3 regions of the Streptomyces lacaronensis genome follow, and region 3 is predicted to be linked to each of the others. Evidence: riboswitches for the same ligand, from Rfam matches in the RefSeq annotation. Region 3 holds a riboswitch; each other region holds the start of a gene.
The links. Region 3 has a riboswitch for S-adenosylmethionine ahead of ACMTAK_RS07665 (glutathione S-transferase C-terminal domain-containing protein). Riboswitches for the same ligand answer to the same signal wherever they lie in the genome.

Region 1 (5,199 bases), 4.8 Mb from region 3:
CGGTGTAGTCGCGGTAGACCGCGAGGTCCTGGCGCGAGGGGTAGGCGAAGGCGACATGCACCACGCGCTCGCGCCACTCGGGGCGGGTCTCCAGCAGCCGCCGATAGGCCAGCAGCCCGCGCACGATGTTCTTGGACAGCTCGGTACGGTCCACCCGGACGATCGACTTCCGGCCCGGCCCGATCTGCGCCCGCAGACTGCTCAGCCGTTCGTCCACATCGGCCTGGCGCGACCGCTCCCGCAGGAAGTCCGCGTCCGCGCCCAGGCCGTGGACGCCCAGCCGGGTCTCCCGGCCCTCGAAGCGGACGGCCGTCGCCATACCGCCGCCGCCACCGTCCCCGTCGCCGCCACCGTCCCGGACGATCTCCGCGCCCAGCACCGCCGCGCAGCAGTCGGCGAAGGCGGTGGCCCAGCGCTCGGTGAGGAACGCGGCGCGGTCGCCGCCGAGGATGCCGCGCAGCACGCCGCCCGCGACCTCGTCGGGCAGCAGCCGGTAGTAGTCCGGCGGGGCCCACGGGGTGTGGGAGAAGTGACCGATCCGCAGATCGGGGCGGCGCTCGCGGAGCATCGCGGGCACCAGCGCCAGGTGGTAGTCCTGCACCAGGACGACGGCCTCGTCCACCGCCTCCTGGGCGAGCGCGTCCGCGAAGGCAGCGTTATAGCTCTCGTAGGCCGCCCACTGCTCGGCGAACTCCGCGTCGAAGACCGGCTCGACCGGGGTCTGGTAGAGCAGGTGGTGGATGAACCACAACACCGAATTGGCGACACCGTTGTACGCGGCGGCGAAGACGTCCGGCGCGATGTCGAGCATCCGCACCTGCTGGCCGCCGGTGTCACCGGGGTTCAGATGGCTGTCCCCGGCCCGCCGAGCCGCCTCGCGGTCGCCCTCGCCGAGCGCCGCGCACACCCACACCCCGCCCGACTCGGGGCCGATCGCGCTGAGCCCGGAGACCAGCCCGCCACCGCCGCGCCGGGCGGTGAGCGAGCCGTCCTCGCCCAGGGTGTACGAGACCGGGCCGCGGTTGGACGCGACCAGGATCGGGGCGGTGCGCGGAACTGCCATGTCGCGAGCCTAGCCAGGCGCGGCCCCGCGCAAACGTACGTACGGTTTCTTGCCCCGTAGGTGCTATTCCGGTTCCGGCCACGTAACCGCCAACGCGCTATCCGTCCCTAACCGCCAAGGCGCTGCCCCTCCGGAGGCGCCGAGCCGCGGCCCGGCGTCACGCCGCGCGCCGCGCCGTGTACTCCGGGATCTCGATCATCGGCGGCCGCTCCTCGGTGTCCACGGCCGTGGTGCGCGGCTCGAAGCCGTTCTCGCCCCGGTCGAACTGGGTCAGCCGCGGCCGCACCAAGTGGCCCCGGGCCAGCCGCAGCTGTGCGGTTCGGTAGATCGCGGCCGCCATCCGGCCGAGCGCCTGCCCGTCCTGGTGGCGGTGTTTGCGTACCCCGATGTCCACCTGGCCGAGCGCGTCGAGCCCCACCGTGTGCAGCGCGTCGACCAGCAGCCCGAGCTCGACGCCGTAGCCGACCGGGAAGGGCAGCCGCTCCAGCAGCGAGCGGCGCGCCGCGTACTCCCCGCCCAGCGGCTGGACGAATCCGGCCAACTGGGGCCAGTGCAGATTCAGCAGCGGGCGGGCGACCAGCTCGGTGACCCGGCCGCCCTGGCCCGCCACCTCGCCGAGCGGGCGGTCGTACATGCCCTTGACCAGCTCCAGCGTGGGGTCGGTCAGCAGCGGACCGACGATCCCCGAGACAAAGCGCGGTTCGAATTCCCGTAGGTCGGCGTCGATGAAGCAGACGATGTCGCCGCTCGTGGCGAGCAGGGACCGCCACAGCACCTCGCCCTTGCCGGGCAGCGCGGGCAGCCGGGGCAGCAGCGAGTCGCGGGGGACGACGGTGGCGCCCGCCGCCGCGGCGACCTCGGCGGTGCGGTCCGTGGAATCGGAGTCCACCACCACCAGCTCGTCCACCAGCGGCGTCGCCTCGCCCATCAGCTCACGCCGGATCGTGTCGGCGATCTCGCCGACCGTGGCCTCCTCGTTCAGGGCGGGCAGGACCACGCTCACCGTCGTCGCCGCGGCCCGCTTCGCGGCCAGCAGGCGATCCAGCGGACGGTCGTCGGCAGACCAGGAGCGACGCTTCAGCCAGCGCTCCACCTCATCCAGCACCTGTGTGTCTCCCCTGCTGTGATCGCTGTGATCCATCTCGCGCATCGGACGGCTAGCTCAACCATCCGGGCCTTCGGTTACAGTCTTGAACAACGCACATGGCCGTCGTATGTCGGGGTCGACCTCGGTGTTTACCGAGGTACCGACGTATCGGCGAAGCCCGTGCCGACAAACGCCCCGGGCCCGCCCGGCGCCATACCGCTCATCCAGAGGGGCAGAGGGAACGGCCCGTTGAAGCCCCGGCAACCCTCCAGCTGATCTCGCATTCCGCAGCGAGGCTCCCAGCTCGGGAAGGTGCCAATTCCGTCTCGTGGCGAAATGCGTCGCGAGGAAGATGAGGAGAAAGGGCCTCGCCATCCATGGCTGTGCAGTCAGTAGAAAGCTCAACCACTTCCTCCGCCTCCGGTGCCTTCGGCCCCGCCGTCGCATTGTCCTGCCGGGAGTGCGGTGAGCGGTTCGAGCTGGGTCCGATCTTCGCGTGCGAGTCCTGTTTCGGGCCCCTCGAGGTCGCGTACGAGCTTCCGGCCGACGACCCGGAGGGGCTGCGCCGGCGGATCGAGGCCGGCCCGAACAGCATCTGGCGCTACGCCCCGCTGCTGCCCGTCCCGGCGGACGTGGCGGATCTGCCGAGCCTGAACCCCGGCTTCACCAAGCTGGTCAAGGCCGACCACCTCGCCCGTGAGCTCGGCGTCACCGGTGAGCTGCACATCAAGGACGACTCCGGGAACCCGACCCACTCCTTCAAGGACCGGGTCGTCGCCATCGCCGTCCAGGCCGCCCGCACCTTCGGCTTCACCACCCTCTCCTGCTCCTCCACTGGCAACCTCGCCGGTGCGGTGGGCGCCGCGGCCGCCCGCGCGGGCTTCCGCTCCTGCGTCTTCATCCCGCACGACCTGGAGGCGGGCAAGGTCGTCATGGCCGCGGTCTACGGCGGCGAGCTGGTCGGCATCGAGGGCAACTACGACGACGTCAACCGCTTCTGCAGCGAGCTGATCGGCGACCCGGCGGGCGAGGGCTGGGGCTTCGTCAACGTCAATCTGCGGCCGTACTACGGCGAGGGCTCCAAGACCCTGGCGTACGAGATCTGCGAGCAGCTCGGCTGGCGGCTGCCGGACCAGATCGTCGTCCCGATCGCCTCCGGCTCTCAGCTCACCAAGATCGACAAGGGGCTGAAGGAGCTGGTCGCGATCGGGCTGGTCGAGGACAGGCCCTACAAGATCTTCGGCGCCCAGGCCGAGGGCTGCTCCCCGGTCTCCGTCGCCTTCAAGGCGGGCCATGACGTCGTCCGGCCGCAGAAGCCGCGGACCATCGCCAAGTCGCTGGCCATCGGCAACCCCGCGGACGGCCCGTACGTCCTGGACATCGCCCGCCGTACGGGCGGCGCGGTGGAGGACGTGAACGACGAGCAGATCGTCGACGCCATCAAGCTGCTGGCCCGCACCGAGGGGATCTTCGCGGAGACCGCGGGCGGCGTGACCGTCGGCGTGACCAAGAAGCTGATCGAGGACGGTCTGCTCGACCCGTCCCTGACGACCGTCGTGCTCAACACCGGCGACGGCCTCAAGACCCTCGACGCGGTGGCCCCCACCACGGGTCCCTCCGCCATCATCCGCCCCACCCTTGACTCGTTCCGAGAGGCTGGACTCGCATGAGCGTCAACGTCCGAATCCCGACCATCCTGCGCACCTACACCGGCGGCCAGGCCGAGGTCTCCGCCGTGGGCGCGACCCTGGCCGAGGTCCTGGCGGACTTGGAGAAGAACCACGCGGGCATCTCGGCCCGCGTCCTGGACGACACCGGCAAGCTCCGCCGCTTCGTGAACGTCTACGTCAACGACGACGACGTCCGCTTCGCCGACGGCCTGGCCACGGCGACCCCGGACGGCGCCGGGATCTCGATCATCCCGGCGGTCGCGGGCGGCTGCTGACTCCGCGTCCACCCGCTCACCCCTCCTCACCTTTGGCATCGCCCCGTCCGGGGACAACCGGACGGGGCGATTCCGTCTGTGGAATCGCGATACAGTTGCCCGGATTCCCCGACGGCTCCGGGGTCGGAGCCACATATGAGAACTCGTCAAGTTGTGCGTAAAGTGTGAGCGCGAATTGTCGGGTTGGTTCCTTATGTCCGGCCCGGCTTGCCCGAACTTCACGTAATTTCTCACTTTTAACCGTTCGACCGTGCCCAGAATTCTCGTCCGATTGACCTGTTGCAGAGGGCGTTGGGACGGATACATTCAGCGGCGGTCGACGCGTTCCGGCGCACACCCCCCACATCCGGGGGGTGAGGTCTGACCCGGGTCCGCGGAGTGCGGTCCTGCGCAAGGGCCAGCAATAGGGGAGTTAGGAATGGCTCAGGGCACCGTCAAGTGGTTCAACGCGGAGAAGGGGTACGGCTTCATCGCGGTCGACGGTGGTGCGGACGTGTTCGTCCACTACAGCGCGATCCAGATGGACGGGTACCGCACCCTCGAGGAAGGCCAGCGGGTCGAGTTCGAGATCTCGCAGGGCCAGAAGGGCCCGCAGGCCGACATGGTCCGCGTGGCCGTAGGCTGACGCGCCGACGCGACGCAGCTGAAACGAACAAGTCCGTAGGGTCCGTGTCCCCAACAGGGTACGGACCCTTCGGCATGCCTGCAGGGTACGGACCCTACGGCATGCCTGGCGCCATGGCTCCCCATGCCCTACCGCCCCTTCGGGCGCTTGCGCCCACCCGTCACCCGGCCACCACCCCCCAAGGACGCCCTTCGGGCGCTTGCGCCCACCCGTCACCCGGCCACCACCCCCCAAGGACGCCCTTCGGGCGCTTGCACTCTATAGGTCCGAGTGCTAATCATTGGCGTTAGCACTCTGACGTTGAGAGTGACAGAAGGACCGGGTCGGTGAGGCCCGCCAGGCCATGCGGGGTAAGGAACCGCGCGGCAGGTAGGCCGTCCGTCGCGGGCGCCAGCGCGGTCCGGAGCAATCCACCCCGTCTCTGGGAGGACCACTTCACATGGCCAAAATCATCGCGTTCGACGAGGAGGCGCGGCGCG
Region 2 (5,199 bases), 6.7 Mb from region 3:
GACGAGATCGACATGTCCCTGGTCAGCGTGGACTCCACCACCGCGCGGGCCCATCACGACGCCGCCGGCATGCGGGTCAGCGAACAGACTCTGGCCGCACTCGAGGAGGCAGCCTCGCAAAAGGGGGAGCATCGCAGGGACAAGGCGGGCAGGACGGCGAAAGCGATCCGGTCCGGGCCGAACGCCGGCGCATCCGCTTGCGACGGCGGGCCCGGCTGAAGGCCGCCCTGCTCGGACGGTCGCGCGGCGGGCTGACCAGCAAGATCCACCTGGCTGCCGACCGGCGGTGCCGGCCGATGGCGCTCCTTCTGACCGCCGGACAGGCCGCCGACAGCCCGCAGTTCATCCCGGTTCTGAGCAAGGTACGGGTCCGTCTGCCGGTCGGCCGTCCCCGCACCCGGCCGGCTGCCGTGGCCGGTGATAAGGCCTACTCCTCCCGCGCCAACCGAGCCCATCTGCGCAAACGCCGCATCAAGGCAGTCATCCCGGAGAAGAGGGACCAGGCCGCCAACCGCAGGAAGAAAGGCAGCCGGGGCGGCAGGCCCGTCACCCACAATGCCGATCTCTACCGCGACCGCAACACGGTCGAGCGGGCCATCAACAGGATGAAGGACTGGCGAGGCATCGCGACCCGCTACGACAAGACGCCCGAGAGCTACCTCGCCGGACTCCATCTCCGCGCAGCGACCATCTGGATCAGCAGCATCCTGAAAGCCCAATGATCACAACTGGAGACAGTCCCTAGAGGGTGTCTGGCGGCGCGTGACGCCTGCGGCGGGCTGCTCCCCTCCCCGCCCCTCCCCGCCCCTTCCCGGCAGCACCGATATGCGGCTCCGCCGCGTGGGGGCTCCGCCCCAGCCCCCGGCCACGTCGCAGGGCGACGCGGTCGGCACCCTGGCCCCGGTGAACTGATCGCGGGACGATCGGCTCGTCGCCCCCCGGACCCCAGGGCCCAAGCAAAACCGGGGCTCCGCCCCAAACCCCGGCCGGACAACCCGGACGCCCGCCGGGGCGCCCACCGCGACCAGCCCGCCGGTGCAGGCATTCACGACAGCAACGGCCACCCCGCCACCCCCCGGGACCCAGGGGGCAAGCGAAATAGGGACCCTGCCCCTGGACCCGTGCCGGACGATCCGGATGCACGCGGGCCTCCGCGCGGCCATCCGCCGCGTCGGCGCGCCGACCGCGATCAGCCCACCGCAGCAGGCGCTCACTGCGGCGACGGCCGACTCGTCGATCTCCCGGGGTCCAGGGGCGGAGCCCCTGGTTGTGGGAAGGGGCGGGGTGGGGAAAGAGCCCCCGCCGGAATCCCCGCAGGGCCCGGCCGCCCCGGACTCCTGGGCCGGAGGCCCATTGGGCCTCAGCCGCGGTCGGGGACGCAGCGGCCGTCCTCCGTGCGGTAGCTCCACCGGGCGCCCTCGCGCACCAGTTCCTTCACCGCGCCCACGAACCGCTCCACATGCTCGTCCGGGGTGCCCGCCCCGAAGCTGACGCGGATCGCGTTCAGCGACCGCTCCCCCGGCGCGGCCTCGGGCGCGCCGCACTCGCCCGGCTCGTCGGGCTCGCTGTCCAGCAGGGTGCGGACCAGCGGATGGGCGCAGAACAGCCCGTCGCGTACGCCGATGCCGTACTCCGCGGAGAGCGCCGCCGCGAAGTGGGAGCTGTTCCAGCCCTCCACCACGAACGACAGCACGCCGACCCGGGGCGCGTCGTCGCCGAACAGCGAGAGCACCCGCACCTCGGGCACCTCGGCAAGACCCGCCCGCACCTTCTCGATCAGCTGCCGCTCACGGGCGACCAGGCCCTCGAAACCGGCCTCGGTCAGCGCCTTGCAGGCCGACGCGATCGCGTAGACGCCGATGACGTTCGGCGAGCCCGCCTCGTGCCGGGCGGCGGTGGTGTGCCACTCGACGTCGACGCCGCCGTCGTCCCTGCGCGTGACCTTACGGCTGGCGCCGCCGCCCGCCAGATACGGCCGGGCCTCCCGCAGCCAGTCCGCCCGTCCGGCCAGCACCCCGGCCCCGAAGGGCGCGTACAGCTTGTGCCCGGAGAAGGCCACCCAGTCGACGTCCGCCTCCGCGATGTCCACGGGGTGGTGCGGGGCCAGCTGCGCGGCGTCCAGGACGATACGGGCGCCGTGGGCGTGCGCGGCCGCGGCCAGCTCCCGCACCGGCCACAGCTCGCCGGTCACATTGGACGCGCCGGTCACGCACACCAGCGCCGGGCCCTCGGCGCGCCCCGCGAGCGCCTTCTCCAGCGTCTCCACCGCCTGCCGCGGGGAGCGCGGGGCGCTGAGGTAGCGGACGGTGACGTCCTCCCGCTGCTCCCACGGCAGCAGCGAGGCGTGGTGCTCGGTCTCGAAGACGAAGACCTCGGTGCCCGGAGGTGCCGCGGCGGCCAGGAGGTTGAGCGAATCGGTGGTGGAGCGGGTGAAGACGACCTGGTCGTCCTCGCGGCAGCCCAGGAAGGCGGCGACGTCCTTACGGCTGTTCTCGAAGAGGTCGGTGGACAGCTGCGAGAGGTAGCCCGCCCCGCGGTGCACGCTGCCGTAGTACGGCGCGTACGCGGCGATGTCGTCCCAGACGCGCCGCAGCGCGGGGGCGCTGGCGGCGTAGTCGAGCGCCGCGTAGGTCACCTCGCCACCGGTGACCAGGGGGACCAGGACATCGCCGCCCAGCACGGGCAGCGGCTCACAGGCGGCGACGGAGGAATCGGCGGAGGTGGAAGCGGTGGCAGAGGCGGTGGCGGTAGCAGAGAGGGTGGCGGTGGCAGCGGGGCGCGCGGACATGGCGAAGTCTCCCGAAGGGGTCGAAGGAATGCGTGACGCGCACGGAAACGGCGGCGGCGAGCCAGCCGTAAGGGCGCGGAGAATCGCTCGACGCACGGCCGCACCGCGCGGAGCACATTGAGGAGAGACGGGCCGCTCGGCCCTAGCGCATTCGCTGCATCACGGAAGAACTCCCTCGACCACCAGGACCCCTAGTGCGAGGGGTCCGCGCTTGCCGCCGGCCTCGCTGCCTGGCGGCCTGGTCATCACCCGGGGCACCCCGCCACGGACGGAGGGTTGCCGGACAGCGGGCCGGGGCCGTAGTCGCTGTCGCTCGTGACCTGGGCAGGAGTATGCCATGTCAGACGCCGGCGCCCATGCCCTGTCCGCATCCCGGACAGACCATGGGCGCCGTACGGCGTTCGCCGGACCACGACCGCGCCGCTGACGATCGACGGCATATCAGGGCACTCCCAGCGGAGCGCTCAGGCGTGAGTGGCCCGGACCCATCGCTCCAGGACGTCGCGCGCCACGCCCGAGTCAATCGACTCGGCGGCCCGCGCGACACCCGCCCCGATGCGGTCCGTCAGGGGCTTGTCCCCCGGGTCCGGCTCGAGCGCCACCAGCGCCGCCGCCGAGTTCAGCAGCACCGCGTCCCGGACCGGGCCCCGCTCGCCCGCCAGCAGCCGGCGGGCCACATCGGCATTGTACGAGGCGTCAGCGCCCCGCAGGGCCTCCACGGGGGCCCGCTCGACGCCCACGTCCCGGGGGTCGAAGGTCTCCTGGCGCACGGCGCCGTCCCGGACCTCCCACACCTGGGAGGTCGTGGTCACGGTGAGCTCATCCAGCCCGTCGTCACCCCGGACGACCAGTGCGGAGGAGCCCCGCTCGGCCAGCACCCCGGCGATGATGGGCGCCATACGGGCGTCGGCGACCCCGGTCGCCTGGCAGGTGACCTTCGCCGGGTTGGTCAGCGGGCCGAGCAGGTTGAACGGGGTGGCGACGCCCAGCTCGCGCCGGGCCGAGGCGACATGCCGCAGCGACGGGTGGAACTTCACCGCGAAGCAGAAGGTGATCCCGGCCTCCTCGGCGACCTCGACCACCCGCTCGGGGGTGATGTCCAGATTGACGCCGAGCTTCTCCAGCACATCCGAGGCGCCGCTGGCGGAGGACGCGGCGCGGTTGCCGTGCTTGACCACCCGTGCGCCGGTACCGGCGACGACCAGCGCGGACATGGTGGAGATGTTGACGGTCTTGGCGCGGTCGCCGCCGGTGCCCACGATGTCCACGGTCGCCCCGGGCACCTCGATCACCCGGGCGTGCTCGTACATCGCCCGCACCAGACCGGCCACCTCGGAGACCGTCTCGCCCTTGGCGCGCAGCGCGATCGCGAAACCGGCGATCTGGGCGTCGGTGGCCTCGCCCCGCATGATCCGGTCCATGGCCCAGGCGGTGTCGTCGGCATCGAGGTCACGACCGGCGATCAGCAAGCTCAGTACGTCCGGCCAGGTGCGGGCCGTCGCGGTGCTGTCGCCTCCGGCGGGGGTCACAACGTCCATGGTCCGCTCCTGGATCCGTGGGGGTGGGCAGGGAAGGGGTCCGCGCACTTCAGCGGCCCGTCGCAAGCCTATCGGCCGCACGGCCGGGGCCCCGGCCGGACCGTGTGGTCCGGGCCGGGGCCCTGGTCTGTGGCGTCGCTGTATGAAGAAACCGGTCGCTGAAGGGGTACCGGGAGATCAGTGGTGGCCGTGGCCGCTGGTGATCTCGTGGTACTCCTCTCGGGTCGGCTTCGGAATGACGTTGTCCCCGCCGTAGTAGCCCTTGGAGAGCTTCGAACGGAGCTTCTGGGAGCGCTTTATCTTCCGCTTGACCCCGTTCTCGTCGACCGCCGGGCCGATCTCGTAGGGCTCGGGCTGCTCGTGCTGGGTGAGCGCGTGCAGCTGGTCCTGCGGGAGCGGCTCGTGGACCTCGATGAACTCGCCGTGCGGCAGCCGCTTGATGATGCCGGTCTCACGGCCGTGCAGCACCTTGTCCTTGTCGCGCCGCTGGAGGCCGAGGCAGATCCGCTTGGTGGCGATGAACGCCAGGACCGGGCCGACGAAGAAGGCGATCCGCACAAACCACGTGATCGAGTTGATCGACAGGTGGAAGTGGGTGGCCCACAGGTCGTTACCGCCACCGACCAGCATCACGAAGTACGCGGTGATCCAGGCGACACCGAAGGCCGTACGGGTCGGGGCGTTGCGCGGGCGGTCCAGGATGTGGTGCTCACGCTTGTCGCCGGTGATCCAGGACTCGATGAACGGGTAGAGCCCGATCGCGAACAGGACCAGTGGGAAGAGCACGATCGGGATGAACACGCCCAGGACGAGCGTATGACCCCAGGCGGTGATCTCCCAGCCGGGCATCACACGGACCAGACCCTCGGCGAA
Region 3 (5,199 bases):
GCGGCACGGCACCCAGCGTACGTACGACGTCTTCGCACGCTGTACGGTCTGTGAGCGGGTCTACTGGCGCGGTGCCCACCACGCCCGTCTGGAGGCCATCGTGGCCGGGGCGATGGGCGAGTTCGGCGACGCGCGGACCGCGCTGTCCTGAGCGCCGGGCCGTTCGCCACGCCGCCGAGCGGCCCTAACGGCCGCAGCGGGGGCACTGGAAGTCATGTCCGCCCGCGGCGATCCCCTTGCCGCCGGCGCCGTAGGGAACCAGGACCATCTGGAGCCGTCCGCAGGCGCAGCGGCTCCAGACCACGACGCCCTCGCTGGTGGTGTGCCGGGAAACGATGGTGTGCGTATCGGTGTTCATGGCAGCAGGATGACGCCGGACGACCGTTGAGGTCCATTGCACGTTTTCCTGGTCATGTGTGCAAAATGATTTCATGATTGACCTCCGTCGGCTTCATATGCTCCGCGTGGTGCGCCAGCAGGGCACGGTCACCGCGGCCGCCGAGGCCCTGCACCTCACCCCGTCCGCGGTCTCCCACCACATGCGCGAGCTCGCGCGCGAGCTCAGGGTCCCGCTGCTGGAGCCGCACGGCCGCGGCGTCCGGCTGACCCCGGCCGGGCACCTGCTCATCGAGCACGCCGACGCGCTGCTGGCCCGGTGGGAGGAGGCGCGGGCGGAGCTGGAGTCCTACCGGGCGGGCATGACGGGACCGCTGCGCATCGCGGGCTTCACCACCGCGATCAGCGGCCTGATCGCCCCCGCGGCCGGGCGGCTGCGGCGCAGCCACCCCGACCTGCTGGTGCGGGTGCGCGAGTGCGACACCGAGGAGAGCATGGACCTGCTGGTGGCGGGCGAGGTGGATCTCGCGGTCGTGGAACCCATCGAGGGCGGGCCGCCGCCGGATGACGCGCGGTTCGAGCAGAGCCCCCTGTTGGAGGAGCCGCACATCATGCTGGTGCCGGCCGACCACCGGCTGGCGGGGGCGGTTTCGGTGCGGCTGGAGGACGCGGCGGCCGAGGACTGGATCGTCGCCGACGCGGGCACCTGCGACCACGCCCAGCGGGTGCGGATGCTGTGCGCGGCGGCCGGGTTCTCGCCGCGGATCGTGCACGCCGCCACCCACTGGTCGGCGGTCTGGTCGCTGGTCGGGAACGGGCTGGGCGTCTCGCTCATCCCGCGGCTGGCCGAGGGCCCGGCGGGCCAGGCGGTGGCGCGGGTGCCGGTGGCGGGCGAGAACATGCCGACGCGGCGGATCCTCACCTGCGTACGCCGGGGCAGCCTGCGGAACCCGCTGATCGACCTCGGGATACGGGCGCTGGAAGAGGCGGTGCGCCACCACCAGAGCCTGGACGACTGGCCCCGGACCGCCGCCTGACGGCGCACCATGACGCCCTCTCAGGACACCTGGACGTCCTCTCGGGGCCGGGGCCGGGGCCGCCTCGACGCCCTCTCAGGACACCTCGTCCTGGAGGGCCTCCGGAAGCGTGGTGTGGAAGGCCGGGTGGGCGTGCAGCCGCCGTACGTAGGCGCGCAGCCGCCCATGGCGGGAGACCCGGTCGGCCGCGTGGGCGTCCAGGAGGAGCCGGTGCTCGGTGTCCAGTTGGACCAGGGCCACCCACAGGTCCACATCGGCGGCGGTCAGCTCCTCGCCCAGGGCGTACGGCGCGGCCGTCAGCCGGCGGTCGAGCCGGCCGAGGGCGGTCAGCAGCCGCTCCAGCGCCGTCTGCCGGCACTCCGCCTCGGCTGCCGTCCCGGCCTGCCGGGCGGCGTGGATGATGTCCGCGTCGATGAGGTCGCGGAGGGCGTCGATGTCCGTTGCGAGGGCCGCCGGACGCAGCGGGGGGCGTCCGGTTCCGCTGTCGTCGCTCAGATGGCCGGCGAGGTCGCGCAGAATGTCGGGCGTGTGATTGCTGACGACGCGTCCGGTCCAGCGGTCGCACAGCGCGGGCGCGTCCACCGGTCCGCCGTAGCGGTGCCAGGTGGCCTCGTAGGCCCCGCGCAGTGCGGCGTACGCCTCGGGGGTGTCGTCCGGGAGCCCGACGAGGGTGGTGGCCACGGTGTCCCGCAGCCCGAGCAGATCGAGGGTGATGGAGACGCGCAGTGAGAGCGGACAGCTCGCGGAGAGATAGAGCCGATAGCGGTGCGGCACCGGATAGAAGCCACCGGCGAGGTCGACGCCGATGCGGCTGCGGAAGCGGTGCGGTGGCGCGGGTGGGGCGATCCGGGGGCGGGGCGAGCAGGGGTCGGGGTCGAGAAGAGCGGCGGGACCTGAACTGACCGGAAACGTCTCGGACATGGCTCTCCAGGGCAGTGACGAAAGGCCCCGGCCACCGCCGGTCGAGGGCGGCGCCGATGGCACGACGGAAGGGAAGCCCGCGCGGGGCGCCCGCCTGGACGGTGCCGGGACACACCCGACCCCCGGCGGCGCGGGACCGCGCTCGGTGACCGTGTCGGCTCGGGCCGACTCAGAGAGCTGGACTGGAGGCGCTGCAGATGCGCAGCAGATCGATGTGCAGCCGTCTGGTCAGGAGGTGGAGCCGGTGGAGCGGGGACAACGGACGGGGACACCGGCGGGCGCCGTCCCCGTGGCTGTCGGTCCTGGGCATCTCCACCGATCCCATCATCGGGGGCTCGCGAGGCAGCGAGACCGCGCTTGTCCCGTCCACGCCGACGGAACCTGGTCGTCACCCGGGGGCACCCCGTCGCGGGAGAAGGGTTGCCTGTCAACGAGCCGGGGCCGATGACCCACCTGAGCGGGGGTTCCGCACGGTGGGCGCTGACAATCGTGACCGTCCCTGACAGTGTCGTCGCGCTCCGCGAGGGCGTCAACCCATGCCGGAGCGGTCAACACCGCCCGGCGGTACGGCGGATGTACGGCGCCCCGGCGCGACCGGCTCGGCGGTGGCGCGACCGGCTCAGCGGAACGGCCGGTCCGGGCCGCCGGTGTCCCGCTCGATGAGGACCATGGCCGCGTCGTCCGCCAGCCGTCCCTCGGTGTGCCGGACCAGGGCGTGGCGCAGCCCGTCCAGGTACTCGGAGGGGGTGGCGCAGTCCAGCGTCTCCATGGTCCGGTGCAGCGGAAAGAACTCGTTGTCGTCGTTGCGGGCCTCGATCACCCCGTCGGTGTGCAGCAACACCCGGTCACCGGGCAGGAACGGAAAGGTCTCGACGCCGATCGCGGGCGGGCCGAGGAACTCCTCGAGGCCGAGCGGCGGCAGCGGGCGCGCCGGGTCCAGGGAGCGCACCTGGCGCTCGCGCATCACCAGGGGCGGCGGATGGCCGCGGTTGATCAGCTGGATCAGCGACTCGTCCGTCACCTGGGCGAGGAGCACGGTGACGAACTGCTCCTCCAGCTCCTGCGGATCCTGTAGCTGGGAGCGGTCCAGCAGCTCGTACTCGCGCGCCAGCGCGGCCGCACAGCGGTGCATCACCTCGGCGAGGTCCTGCTCGTAGTGCACCGCCTCCCGGAAGGCGCCCACGACGGCCGCGGCGGACCGCACCGCGGCCAGCCCCTTTCCCCGCACATCGCCGACGATCAGCCGCACTCCGTAGCGGGTGCACATCGCTTCGTAGAGGTCCCCGCCGATCTGCGCACCGCGCTCGGCCGCCAGATAGACGCTGGCGGTGTTCACCAGGCCCATCCGGGCGGGCAGCGGCCGCAGCACCACGTTCTGGGACACCTCGGCGATCCGGCGGATATGGGCCAGCTCGCGGTCCCGGCGCACCCGCACCGCGCTGGTCGCCACGCTCGCCACCGTCACCACCAGCAGGGCCAGCAGATTCGTGTACACCTGCGGGGTGCCCCAGGCGTCGTTGTGGATGGCGGTGATCGCGCTGACCACGCCCGCCAGCACCGCCACCCCGACGGTGCCGGCCGGCCCCATGGTCACCGCCGCCAGCGCCGGCGCCGGGGAGAGCAGGGGGCCGGTGTAGAGGGTGTGCGCGGGGGAGAGCTCGATGCTGAGTACCGCGGCCAGGACCAGGAACGGCAGACACCGTGTGATCGCGAACAGTTTCTGGCTGCGACCGCTCACCCCTGGGGCGGCGCGCATGAATCGCATAATTGGGTACTTTATCCGATGAAGGCTCCCGAACGGGGGTGCTCTCCACAACGCGCTACGGAAGCCCCGGGCGTAGCCTGACGCTATGCCCGAGCTTCCGGACGTCGAGGGGTTCCGGCGGACGCTCGCCTCCTGCGCCCAGGGCCACCGCGTCGAACGGGCGGAGGTGGCCGATGCGGGGGTGCTGCACGGGGTGACCGCGCAGCGCCTGAAGCGCGACCTCAAGGGCCGCCGCTTCGCGGCACCGCGCCGCCACGGCAAGTGGCTGATCGCCCCCACCGACGGGCCCACCGTCGTGCTCCACTTCGGTATGACCGGGCGGCTGGTCTGCGGGGCGGACTCCGAACCGGCCGGCCGGTTCCAGCGCGTCGCCTTCGATCTCGACGACGGCCACCGCCTCGGCTACGAGGACCAGCGCAAACTCAAGGGCATCTGGCTCGCCGCCACCGACGACGACATCGACCGGATCATCGGCGATCAGGGCCCGGACGCGCTCTCGCTGAGCCGGGCCGATCTGGACCGGCTGCTGGAGGGGCGGCGCGGACGCGTCAAGGCCACCCTGACCGACCAGGCCGTGATCGCCGGACTCGGCAATCTGCTCGGCGACGAGATCCTGTGGCACGCCCGGATCCATCCGCGGCGGCCGGTGAACGCGCTGACCGACGACGAGCGCCATGGGCTCCACAGCGCGCTGCGCGAGGTGCTGCGCGCCTCGGTACGGGCGGGGCGGGTGCCGGACGACCCGGACTGGCTCACCGGGCGGCGCGACGATCCGGATCCGCACTGCCCCCGCTGCGGCAATCCGCTGCGCCGCGGCCGGATCTCCGGGCGGACCAGCCTCTGGTGCCCCCACTGCCAGCGGGAGGACGCCTGACGCCCGACCGGGCCACCCGCGCCCCCGCGTCCCGCCTGCCCCTCCCGCCGTGGCCGGTGGTCAGGAGAGGTAGGCCGTGTAGGACATCACATCGCCCGCCTTCACCCGGTACTCGGGATCGTCCCGGGTGAAGGTCTCCTCGATGTCCAGCACCCCGCCGTCGTCCGGGTCGAGGACGATCAGGTAACGGCTCCCGGGGGTGCTGGTGAACCGGAATCCCTGTCCCTCCCGGCCGAGCCGGTCGGTGACCCTGCCCGCCGGGCGAA

Region 1: linked by a shared signal. The riboswitch ahead of thrC (threonine synthase) and the one ahead of ACMTAK_RS07665 (glutathione S-transferase C-terminal domain-containing protein) in region 3 are both predicted to bind S-adenosylmethionine.
Region 2: linked by a shared signal. The riboswitch ahead of ACMTAK_RS35975 (aminotransferase class V-fold PLP-dependent enzyme) and the one ahead of ACMTAK_RS07665 (glutathione S-transferase C-terminal domain-containing protein) in region 3 are both predicted to bind S-adenosylmethionine.

What each region holds. Positions count from the first base shown of each region.
Region 1 is NZ_JBLHDK010000003.1:6,568,488-6,573,686, forward strand. It holds gene ACMTAK_RS28595 (alpha,alpha-trehalose-phosphate synthase (UDP-forming)) at 1-1,063, opposite strand, end outside; gene ACMTAK_RS28600 (glucosyl-3-phosphoglycerate synthase) at 1,221-2,168, opposite strand; SAM riboswitch class I at 2,368-2,509, shown strand; gene thrC (threonine synthase) at 2,528-3,820, shown strand; gene ACMTAK_RS28610 (MoaD/ThiS family protein) at 3,817-4,095, shown strand; gene ACMTAK_RS28615 (cold-shock protein) at 4,514-4,720, shown strand; gene groL (chaperonin GroEL) at 5,160-5,199, shown strand, end outside.
Region 2 is NZ_JBLHDK010000003.1:8,371,375-8,376,573, reverse strand. It holds partial or broken gene ACMTAK_RS35980 (IS5 family transposase) at 1-722, shown strand, start outside; gene ACMTAK_RS35975 (aminotransferase class V-fold PLP-dependent enzyme) at 1,361-2,788, opposite strand; SAM riboswitch class IV at 2,991-3,109, opposite strand; gene trpD (anthranilate phosphoribosyltransferase) at 3,253-4,326, opposite strand; gene qcrB (cytochrome bc1 complex cytochrome b subunit) at 4,504-5,199, opposite strand, start outside.
Region 3 is NZ_JBLHDK010000003.1:1,720,078-1,725,276, reverse strand. It holds gene ACMTAK_RS07680 (Mut7-C RNAse domain-containing protein) at 1-151, shown strand, start outside; gene ACMTAK_RS07675 (hypothetical protein) at 185-358, opposite strand; gene ACMTAK_RS07670 (LysR family transcriptional regulator) at 432-1,373, shown strand; gene ACMTAK_RS07665 (glutathione S-transferase C-terminal domain-containing protein) at 1,449-2,294, opposite strand; SAM riboswitch class IV at 2,643-2,789, opposite strand; gene ACMTAK_RS07660 (PP2C family protein-serine/threonine phosphatase) at 2,914-4,059, opposite strand; gene ACMTAK_RS07655 (Fpg/Nei family DNA glycosylase) at 4,145-4,933, shown strand; gene ACMTAK_RS07650 (CU044_5270 family protein) at 4,994-5,199, opposite strand, start outside.